Regions from separate parts of the Mesorhizobium sp. M0678 genome, predicted to be linked through region 1. Evidence: riboswitches for the same ligand, from Rfam matches in the RefSeq annotation. Region 1 holds a riboswitch; the other holds the start of a gene.

Region 1 (5,558 bases):
GCTTCTATGAGGACGAAGGGCTGGTGCAGCCAGTAAGACGCGGCCGCACTCGGCTGTTTCGTCCGTCGGACCGGCATCTCATCCGCCAGATCATGCGCGGCAAGAGGCTCGGCTTCTCGATCAACGAGATCCGCGAAATCATCCAGATGTACAGGGAGCCGCCCGGCGAGGTCGGCCAACTCAAATTGATGATCAAGCGCATCGAGGAAAAGCGCGAGGATTTGCGCCAGAAACGCCGCGACCTCGAAGAGACGCTGGCCGAGCTCGATCAGGCAGAGGAATCCTGCGTCGAGCGGCTGGTGGAACTCGGCGTCACCACATGAGCGTGGCGTCAGCGCCGGCTCAAATCCAGCGCCGCACCCTTTTGGCGTAGTCCCGGTATTTCTTGCCGAATTTGGCCGTCAGCACCTTCTCCTCGCTCTCGATCGTCAGCTTCTGCGTCAGGAACGCCGCGATGACCGCCAGCGGCAGGAACCAGGCGATCCCAGTGACAAAGGCGAGGCTGACCAGCAGCAGCGTGTTGGCGAGGTAGATCGGGTTGCGGCTGACGGCGAAGGGTCCGGTAGTCACCAGATGGTCAGGCACGCCGTTCGGGTTGAGCGTCGTCTTGGCGCGGATCATGGTGCGGATTGCCGTGAACCAGAGCGCGGCAACCGCCACCAACCCCACAAGGCCGGCGGCGAACAGGATGTCGCCGAGAAGATCGCCGATCCACGGTAGCGGATAGAACAGCCCTAGCGCGACGCTGACGATGATGGCGGCGATATAGATCAGCGGCGGCCATGGGATGTGCCCCAGCCTCGGCTGCCCAGGATTTTGCTGCACGGGTTTCGGGTGACTGTCGCTCATTATTGTCCTCCCTCGATTAGCGCGTTCCCGGTTCCGCCGCCTCGGTTTGGGCGGTGCAGGTGCCGGCGAGCTCGCCAATATGCGCCTTCCACTCCGGGGACTGGTCGTTGCTGTAGAGCCGGTCAAGCGAGGCTTCGCCCTGGAGAGTGTCCAGCATGCAGGCACAATAGCTGGAGCAGAACTCGGTGTCGCGTGCCTGCTCGCAGGATATCTGGCAGGATTTCAGAAAACTCACCTCCCTGGTTTCGGCCTGCGCCGGCATGAATTGCGAAAACAGCCAGACCGAGCCGATCAGCACCGGCTGATGGATCAGATAGAAGGCAAGGCTGTGCCGGCCGATGAAGACCAGCGGATTTGCCCAGCGGCCGGGCGCCAAGGCCGACAGCCGCGTCAGCGCGCCGGAGGTGGCGGCGAGCTTGGTAACCGCGATGCCGGCAAGTACGGCGCCGAACCAGGGCAGCAGCGGAACGTAGTCGTTGGAGCGCGGGTTGGTCGCCGACAGGCCGACCCACCACAAAGCCGGATGATCGAAAAGCTCGGATCGCAGGTAGAAAGGCGCAGCGATAACGAGGGCCGCCACGGCAAGCGTCAGCAGCGCCGGGAGGCGCAGGAACGCCAGGCCGAGCAGGCTGGCGAGCGCGATCTCGTGCAATATGCCGAAGAAGATGAAGCCGTCGGGCGTGGCGATGCGGGTGACCAGCGATATTGCGAGCGCTGCCCCGGCAACCATGGCGAAGCGCTTCCAGAAGCCGGTCCAGCGGATTTTCTTGCCATGGGCGAGATAGAGGCTGATGCCGACCAGGAACAGGAAGCTCGAGGCGATGCAGCGCGCGTAGATTTTCCACCAGCCGAAGGCGGTGAGGCCGGGATCGGTGTAGCCGAAGAATTCGAGGTCCCAGGTGAAATGATAGCTCGCCATGGCAAGCAAAGCGATGCCGCGTGCAATGTCGATAGCGGCGATGCGCTTCGACTTCGGTTGATCCTGAACGGCTGCGGTCGGCGTGTCGATGCTCATGGTCTCGCTGTCTTGGTTCAGCCCCGGCAAGACGACTATCACGGTTGCCACCGTCAAAAGAAGCAGGGCCTTGCGTCGCGTTGGTACCGGTCGGCATCAGAGCTGCTTTAGGCCAAAGCCGGAAAGCCTTTGGCCGGCGTGCTGGCGTTTTTCGGACTGGGCGCGGTTTTCGCGACACTCGGCCTGCTGGCGGCGGCCTGAGGCTTCGTCACCTGGCGCTATCTGCCCAAATCGCTTTGATGTTCGAGCGCCGCATGGCGCTCGCGCACCCAGTTGTGGAAGCGGTGCAAGTCGTATTCCTCGGGCATCAGTACGCCGGCCTTGTGGCGCATCGAGCGCAGGCCCATCTGGTTGACCTCGCAGATATCAGCATCCTCCTCCAGCACCTGGGTACCGAAGGCGACGATGTTGTCGATATCCGCGGCCGGATCGGCGAGCGCTTCGGGCGAAAAAAGCCATTCGGCGGTAAGTTCGGTCTGCTCCGGCCCAAGCGGCACCAGCCGCACGGTCCTGACATAGTCGACATGGCCGACGACGAACATCGACGGCATGCTGGTGGCATAGGTCTGCCCGGCGGCACGCTCGCCCGGCGTCAGGCCGGAAAAGACCGAGCCGTGGACGCGCCCGTCGCGCGACCAAGTTTCGGCCCCGGCCCGCAAGCCGCCGGCAAATTCCGGCGCGTCATTGTCGGCGTGGCGCGCCCATTCGGGGTCGTCGTGCCGGCCCATCAGGCCGCGGCCATAGATCGGCACCAGCCGCGACAGGTCCTTGTGGACGCCGGGGCAGTGCAGGCACTCGTTGAAATTTTCCCAAAATACCTTCCAGTTGCAGTTTATCACCTTGCGCAGCACATGGCCGCTCAGCAGCGTTTCCAACGGCCAGTTGGCGAGGCTGCCGGATGCCGGATCGAAGGATGTTTCAGCCGAGCCGGCAGCGTCTTCCGCCAGATTGACGAAGACAAAACCGCGCCACACCGAAAGCGCGACCCGGTAGAGCGGATGATCGGCCTTGTCGAAGCCGTCCGGCAGCGATTTCGACGGCACGCGCACCAGATCGCCGTGCAGCGAATAGGACCAGGCATGGTATGGGCAGGTGATGAACCGCGCCTTCAGCCGTCCTTCGCTCTGCTGGCAAAGCTGCGAGCCGCGATGCCGGCAGGTGTTGTGGAAGGCGCGCAACTCGCCGGTCTCGTCGCGCAGCACGACGACCTCCTGCGTGCCTATGCGGAACGTCCTGAAAGCCAGCGGCTGGGCAAGGTCGGCCTCGCGGCAGACGAGCAGCCAGTTGCGATACCAGATGGCCTCGAGATCGCGCTGATAGGCCGCGATGTCCCAATAGGCTGATGACGGCAGCGTCGGCTCGGCCCGCGTCAGGCCGTTGTAGGGACCGCGCTCATTCGGGCTGGGTTGCATGCCGGCTTCCTCCCCATCCGCCAGCCGACACCCGGCTGCGAAAATTGTCAATCGCGGCGCCGGCCGACCGGGCTTGGCGAGGCGGCGCATTCGCCACACGATCCGGCGGAATTTGGTTTGCCGGGCGCGGCGATTCTGCCTATAGTCGCTGATGTCGTCGGTTCCGTTTGGAACCAAGAGGGAATGCGGTGAGGGCAAGTTGTTTGCCCAATGCCGTGGCTGCCCCCGCAACTGTGTGCGGTAGTCCTCTCCATATGCCACTGAAGGTTCGCCTTCGGGAAGGTGGGGAAGGGCGCTGATCCGCGAGCCAGGAGACCTGCCGGCGACAGGAAACTGACTTCTATGCCCTCGGGTGGAGGGCGAAAGGACAAGACATGAATACCGCTTCCGTTTCGCTCGGCGCTTCCGCCTCCTCGCAGTCGCGTCTCATGCAGCTGGCGCTTGCTGCATTCCTCGGCATTTTCGTCATGGGCTTTGTCGGCTTCTCGCATATCGATGCGGTCCACAATGCCGCGCACGACTATCGCCATTCGATGGGCTTTCCCTGCCACTAACAAGGGGCTGACATCATGACACTGTTTCGCAACGTCGTGTTCATCGCGGCGATCGCAGGGCTTGTGGCCGGCGTGGCTCTCGCCTGCATGCAAGCCTATGCCACGGTGCCGCTCATCCTAAAGGCGGAAGTCTACGAACAGGCCGGCGGCGGCCATGACCATGCCGCGGCACCTGCGACACCGGCTGAAAACGCCGCGGGCATGACGGCTATGAGCAGCGCCGCGCCGGCACCGGCTGAAGCAATGGCTCCGGCGGAAGACGAAGGCTGGGCGCCGGCGGACGGTTTCGAACGCTTCGGCTTCAGCGTCGTTGCCAATATCGTCACCGGCATCGGCTTTGCGCTGGTCCTGGTTGCGGTTTCGGAATTCGCCGGCGGCATCGGCAATTGGCGCCAGGGCCTGTTCTGGGGGCTGGCCGGCTTTGCCGCATTCACGCTGGCGCCGGGCCTCGGCCTGCCGCCGGAACTGCCGGCGATGCCGGCGGCCGACCTTGTCCAACGCCAGTTATGGTGGTGGGCAACAGTGGTGGCGACAGCGGCCGGTCTCGGCCTTATCGTCTTCCGCAGATCGCTGCCGCTGGTGGCTCTTGCCGTGGCGTTGATCGTTGCGCCGCATATCGTCGGCGCGCCGCAGCCCGATAGCTTCGAGACGGCGATCCCGGAAGGCCTGCACCACCAGTTCGTGGTGGCGGTGACGCTGACCAATCTGGTGTTCTGGCTGGTGCTCGGCGCGGTCGTCGGCGTGGTGCGCGGACGCTTCACCGGCACGGCGACCAGCCTGCGCGACAGCTTTGCCTGACCGCGCTGCCGGGGCACTGACCCTGGTCATCGGCGGTGGGGGCGCCGCCAAGAGCGCGCATGCCGAGAGCCTGGTGACGGTCGGCCCGCTGCCTTGGAGCTATATCGCCACGGCGCAAGCCTATGACGACGAGATGCGCCAGCGCATCGCGCTGCACCGCTCGCGCCGGGGCGCCGGCTGGACGACCATCGATGCGCCGCTCGACCTTGCCGGCGCGATCGGAGCGCTGCCTGACGGCCAGCCGGTGCTGATCGACTGCCTGACGCTGTGGCTGACCAACCATATGCTGGCCGACCATGATGTCGAGGCCGAATGCCGGAGGCTGGCCGATGTGCTGTCGCGGCCGCGTGGGCCGTGGTTCGTGGTGTCCAACGAGGTCGGCCAGGGCATCGTGCCGGACAATGCGCTGGCAAGACGGTTTCGCGACGCCGCCGGCCGGCTGAACCAGGACGTCGCGGCTGTTGCCGGCACCGTGCTTTTGATGGTGGCGGGGCTGCCGCTCAAGGTGAAATGACATGGCTGATACTATCGATCCCAAGGACGAGGAACGCCACCGCGCCAAGATGGCCAAGCGCAAGGCGGTGCAGGACGCCGAGGTCGCGGCCAAGACGGTCGAGAAGGGGCTGCTGATCGTCAACACCGGACCGGGCAAGGGCAAGACCACGGCCGCCTTTGGGCTGGCGCTCAGGATGCTCGGCTATGGCAAGCGCGTCGGCGTCGTTCAGTTCATCAAGGGCAAATGGCACACCGGCGAGAAAGATGCCTTTGCCGCCTTCGGCGACCGTGTCGTCTGGCACGCCATGGGCGAGGGCTTTACCTGGGAGACACAGGACCTGAAGCGCGACATCGCGGCGGCCGAGGCTGCCTGGGCGAAAGCGCTGGAGCTGATGGCCGAGCCGTCGATCAGCCTCGTGGTGCTCGACGAGCTGA
Region 2 (5,558 bases), on a different contig from region 1:
GTTTCGTTCGAACTCACCGTGCACCAGCACGTCCAGCCCGATCTCTTCCTGCCAGCGAATTGCAGCCTCGATCTCCTTCTTCAGGAAGGTCTCGTAGTCGACATAGCTCAGCTGGCCCTTCGCATGAGCGGCCCGTGCCCTGCGTACCTGCGGCGTCTGCGGGAAGGACCCGATGGTCGTCGTCGGGAACGGCGGCAGCCCGAGCGTGCCGGCCTGGACTCTGGAGCGCTCGGCAAAAGCGCTCTCTCGTCGCTTCATGCTGTCGTCAATGCTGGCGATCCGCCCCTCAACCAGCGGGTCATGGATCTTCGTGGATGTCACGCGAGTGGCGGCAGCCTCCGCAGACGCTTTCAACGCGCCTGCCACCGCATCCCTGCCTTGGGACAGGGCCCGGGCAAGCAACACCAACTCGTCGGTCTTCTGGGCCGCGAAGGCGAGCCACGACCTGATGTCCGCGTCGAGTTCCGTCTCCATGCGGAGGTCGATCGGCACATGCAGCATCGAGCAAGAAGGCGCGATCTCGACGCGGTCCAAGGGCCAGCCGGCGACGATCGGTTTGATGCGGTCGAGAATGGCGGGCAGGTTCGCACGCCAGACGTTGCGGCCATCGATCAAGCCAAGCGAGAGCACCAGATCCTTCGGTGCGAGCCGACCCACCGTTTCCAGCTGCTCGGGAGCGCGCACGAGATCAATATGCAGCCCGGCCAGGGGCAAAGAAACTGCGGTTTCGAGATTGTCTCCCAGCGGCCCGAAATACGTAGCCAGCATGATCTTCAACTCGGGCGCGGCTTTTGACAGCTGGCCATAGGCGAATTCGAACGCAGCTCGTTCGTTCGGGTTCAGATCGAGGACAAGCGCTGGCTCATCGATCTGCACCCAGTCGGCTCCCGACAGCTTCAGCCTCTGCAGGAGTTGCTCGTAGACGGGCAGCAGCCTCGGCAGGAGCGCGATGGGATCGAATCCTTCGGCAGGCGATTTCGCCAGCTTGAGGAAGGTGATCGGTCCAAGGATGACTGGGCGTGTGTGAATGCCGAGAGCTTTAGCCTCGAGGAAGTAGTCGACCGGTTTCGTCGACGAGAGGGCGAACGTCTGATCATCGTCGAGTTCCGGCACAATGTAGTGATAGTTGGTGTCAAACCACTTGGTCATTTCCATCGCGGTTACATCAGGCCCATGAGCCGCCTGCTGGTGACCAGCGTGTCCACAATCCTCCGTCTGACCCTGGTTGCCGCGCGCCATTGCGAAGTAGATGTCAAGTGGAACCTCGCCGCTATTCCAGCCGTAACGGGATGGAACGGCGCCGACCATGGCTGCGGTGTCGAGCACATGGTCGTAGAGCGAGAAGTCGTTCGACGGGATTTTCGACACGCCGCGATCGTGCTGCTCCTCCCAGCTAGCGGCACGGAGCGCCTTCGCGGTCGTGAGAAGGTCGGCAGCGGACGATTTTCCGGACCAGTAGCTTTCAAGCGCGAATTTCAGTTCTCGCCGACGACCGAAGCGGGGCACGCCGAGCGTTGCTACAGGAATTTGCTGAGAGACAGTCATGCCAGACCCCGATGGTTGGGGCGTCGGTGACAAGGAAGGCGCTAGCAGGCCGGCACGAACGCCAGGCTGCAGCGGCCACCGAGACACCCCGCCCGTGGACGTAATTCGCCGTGGCAGGTCTCCTGGCTCGCGGGGTCATAGCCTCTACCCGTCTTCCCAAGGCTATTCGCCTCAGTGACATGAGTGGGGTTGGCTCGCCGCTAACAGTTGCGGGGGCAGCGCCGGCATCGCACCGGCTTCCCTCTTAGCTCCGCTGCGGCAGCGCCGTACGGAGAACCACGACGCGGGAGACAATTACAACAGTTCGCTTCTTTGTCAACGCCGCATAAAGAAATGTTTATGTCGTTATGTTAAATTTCCGTTGGCATGTTCCAAAGGTCGCCTCGAAAGCGAAAACTGTGGAAGCCTTGAGCGGCCGGTAAATCAAATCAATGACGCACGGCGCCCTTGTCCAGGAGGATAGGAGTTCGTCGGCTCCCGGCGGCAAACATACCGGCAAGCGCTGTGGTGCTGCTTCCCGCATCATGCGAACGCCACCTCGGCATCGAACTTCGGCTCCGAGGTTCCGACCGCTTCGTCGGTGATCTGCTCGCGACCATATTCGGCTCAATGGCGAGGCTGTTGCCTAGGAAGCTGTTGGCCGTGATGCCCTCGGTGATACGACACAATGATTTCGAGGGGAGCACCCGAGGCCCGGCGCAGCGGCGTGTTGCGAAGTGATCGAGGCCAATGTCTCGACCTGCTTGTTCGCAGCCCACCGGCTCAAGGTAACCGGCTCAAACCAACGGGCCAGCTCAAGTCCTGTCCAAATGAGGCCTGAGCGGCAAATCGTCGTGCACGCGCACGGTTTGGCGTTCGATCTTGTGATGCGTCTTGGGCGGGCAATCGCCACGGTGCAGCGCTTCCAGGCGCGCAACGATTTCGGCGTCATCCTGGGTCTGCCTGTTGTTGTGGCGAACATACTCGACCCAGGTTGGCACATGATAGCACTCGGTCCATAGTTCGGGCTTTTCCAGGTCACGCAGCAACGCCCATTGTCTGGCGCCATCTCGCAGCCGGGCTTTTCGCCACGATGTCATCACACTGAGAAATTCTGGGACATCTCTCTGATCGATACGATAATCGACCATCACCATGATCGGACCGCTTCGTGGCCGCAGATCAAGTTGCAGCGTCGGTTCGCTGAACTTGTTGGTCGGATCCAGATTGAGCGTTTCGAAATCCGGCTGACGCAGAACGATTCCCATCAGTCCACCAATCACAAGAACCACGCTGGCGACGAGGAAGGCTCCCGAAACACCTTGGACATCCGCCAGTTCGCCCCAAAGCCAGCTTCCCGCCGCCATGCCGCCGTATGTGGCCGTCTGATAGAGAGACAGGGCGCGTCCAACCACCCACCGCGGCGCCGAAAGCTGCACTGTGACGTTAAACAGCGAGAATGATTGAATCCAGGCCGCACCGGCCGGCATGAGGAGGAGACAGCTCAGCCAAACGTGCTCACTCCATGCCAGAAAGAAGCAGCTGATCGCCAGTATAAAGAACGCACCGCGAATGACCCATTCGTTGGAGAGAACTTCTCGGACCCGCCCAATGAGGAGCGCGCCGCAAATCGCTCCCAGGCCGAAGAAGCCGAGCATCACGCCGTAGGTGACTGCGGTCCCTTTGATCTGTTCGCGAGCGACCAACGGCAGGAGAGCCAAAATGACAACGGCGGTGAGGCCGAAAATGAAACTCCGGCACATCACCTTGAGAAGGTTCGGCGACAAGAGCACGTAACGGAAGCCCGCCGCCATCGCACTGCCGAAAGCCTCCCGCGGCAGCGCTTGTCGTGCCCGTACCGCTTTCCACCGCAACAGCGCAGCGATCAGAGCGAAGTAGCAAAAGACGTTAAAGAGGAACGCGAAGGCCGCACCGGCTGTGGCCACGATTAGGCCGCCAATCGCCGGCCCGATGCTGCGCATGAGATTGTAGCTCATGCCGTTGAGCGCAACCGCGCTAGGCAGGTGTTCGCGAGGCAGGATATCCCCCATCGAGGCTTGCCAAGAGGGATCGTGCAATGCCCAACCACAGCCGATCAGGAAGGTGAGACCCAGAAGGATCCAGGGTGTCATTTCCCCCGCATAGGTCAGGAACGCCAGGAAGGCGGATACGCAGACAATCAGCAGTTGCGCAGTCAACTCCGGCGACGGTCAAAGTTGTCCGCGAGCGCTCCCGCCGCGAGCGAGAAGATCATGTAGGGGAGGGTGGTCGATGACTGGACGAGCGCCACCATTCCATGGGAGGTGGCGATGCTGGTCATCAGCCAAGCCGCCGCCACACCTTCCACTAGGGTGCCAAGGTTCGAAACGAGTGCAGCCGACCATAGCGAACGGAAGGTCTTGTGCTGAAAAGGTACGAGTGAAGATGTTCTCTTCGCCATTGTGGGAAGCTTCGGGATCGAGCGCGGGGCTGGATTTGTTTCGCCTCACTCAACCATGGCCTCGCCGTACAAGCCAAGCTGCCACAGTGGCGCGCCTGCTAACCCAGAAAACTTGGCGGCCTTACAGGCATGCGCAGGACGCGCGAAGCCGCTCAAATCTCCCCAGATGGGTCAGCCACCGAAGACCGGCATCACTTGCCCGTTGAGCGGCTATACGATAATGCTCCGCGCTAAGCAGGAAGCGCCAAAAATTCGAGCGGCGACTTCATTCTCCTATTCAGGAAGGAACTATGAGGCGGCAGACGCGACCATTCACCGTGGAAGTCAAACAAAAGCGCAATTATGAAAAATCCGCACGTTCCATCTGGGGCAATTTCGACATCGCCGCGGCGATGGCCGAGACAACAAAGGAAGTCGAGCCGTTAAATCGTCAGCTTGTTGACTCTACTGTAGTGGCCCTTGATGCTGAACCTTTGCACAAACCGCGAGTGGAGCATTTCATGGCCAATCCCCTGGAAACCGAGTCAGCAGTAGTTCATAGCGCACCGGCAGACAAAGCGGAAACGCCAAAACCGAAGACGAGAGCGCGGCGGTCGAGGAAGCCAGAAGCTGAGGCGAGCGCGCCTGCCCGCAAGGAGGGCGCCAAGCCGATATCCGCGACCACTGAAGCACCGCCGTCAGCGCGAACAGGCCGAAAGAGCTACTCCGCGAAGGATCGTGCCCAGAAGCTGGCGCAGATCGAGACCTCGATCGGCGGCGGCGCTACTCTCAAGAGCGCGGTGAAGCAAGCCGGCATCTCGGAACAGACATATTATCTTTGGAAGAAGGCGGCGGCGCCGGCGGCGGACAGTGACGGGCTGAAGGATCTCGTCGCGCTCGAGGAAGAAAACAAGCGGCTAAAGAGCCTGCTTGCCGATCGTCTCCGCAAGGAGAATGCGGAACTGAAGAAAAGGCTCGGGCTGGATTAAGGAGGGTGGGCAGCTGGTTCTTGGCTCGCCACCTACAGTAATCCCGCCTGCTCCGCCTCTCGGCGCAGATTCTGCCGTGGCCTTGGGCCGATCTGCTGGATGACCAGTCCGGCCGCCAGCGAGCCGAGATCGCCGCAATCCTTGAGGCTGCGGCCTTGCGTGTAGCCGTAGAGGAAGCCGGCGGCGTAGAGGTCGCCGGCGCCGGTGGTGTCGACCAGCTCGCGGATCTTGCTCGCATTGATGGTCACGGTCTCGTCGCCGCGCACGATCACCGAGCCCTTTTCCGAGCGGGTGACGGCGGCGATCTTGCAATCCTTGCGGATCTGCGCCAGCGCCTCGTCGAAGGACGCGGTCTGGTAGAGCGACTTGATCTCGTGGCTGTTGGCAAAGACGATGTCGACGGTGCCGGAGCGCATCAGATCGAGGAATTCGTCGCGGTAGCGGTCGACGCAGAACGAGTCCGACAATGTCATCGACACTTCGCGCCCGGCGGCATGGGCGAGCTTCGCCGTCTGCCGGATCGCCTCCTTGGCGCGCGGCGGGTCCCACAGATAGCCCTCGAAATAGGTGACCGCGGCGCCCGACGCCTTGCCTCCGGGCCGAGCTCGACGCAGGCGCCGAGATAG

Evidence for each region. A riboswitch is a leader RNA that binds a small molecule or an ion and turns the genes downstream of it on or off. The one in region 1 is predicted to bind cobalamin.
Region 2: another riboswitch for cobalamin. It lies ahead of metE (5-methyltetrahydropteroyltriglutamate--homocysteine S-methyltransferase); the one in region 1 lies ahead of NKI29_RS30130 (CbtB domain-containing protein).

What each region holds. Positions count from the first base shown of each region.
Region 1 is NZ_JAMYPT010000030.1:34,491-40,048, forward strand. It holds gene NKI29_RS30110 (MerR family transcriptional regulator) at 1-323, shown strand, start outside; gene NKI29_RS30115 (methyltransferase family protein) at 343-849, opposite strand; gene NKI29_RS30120 (heparan-alpha-glucosaminide N-acetyltransferase) at 866-1,864, opposite strand; gene NKI29_RS30125 (aromatic ring-hydroxylating oxygenase subunit alpha) at 2,083-3,276, opposite strand; cobalamin riboswitch at 3,418-3,614, shown strand; gene NKI29_RS30130 (CbtB domain-containing protein) at 3,651-3,830, shown strand; gene NKI29_RS30135 (CbtA family protein) at 3,846-4,628, shown strand; gene cobU (bifunctional adenosylcobinamide kinase/adenosylcobinamide-phosphate guanylyltransferase) at 4,621-5,142, shown strand; gene cobO (cob(I)yrinic acid a,c-diamide adenosyltransferase) at 5,144-5,558, shown strand, end outside.
Region 2 is NZ_JAMYPT010000029.1:40,283-45,840, reverse strand. It holds partial or broken gene metE (5-methyltetrahydropteroyltriglutamate--homocysteine S-methyltransferase) at 1-1,545, opposite strand, end outside; cobalamin riboswitch at 1,641-1,841, opposite strand; partial or broken gene NKI29_RS29935 (MFS transporter) at 2,340-3,964, opposite strand; gene NKI29_RS29930 (transposase) at 4,255-4,932, shown strand; partial or broken gene NKI29_RS29925 (adenosine kinase) at 4,965-5,558, opposite strand, start outside.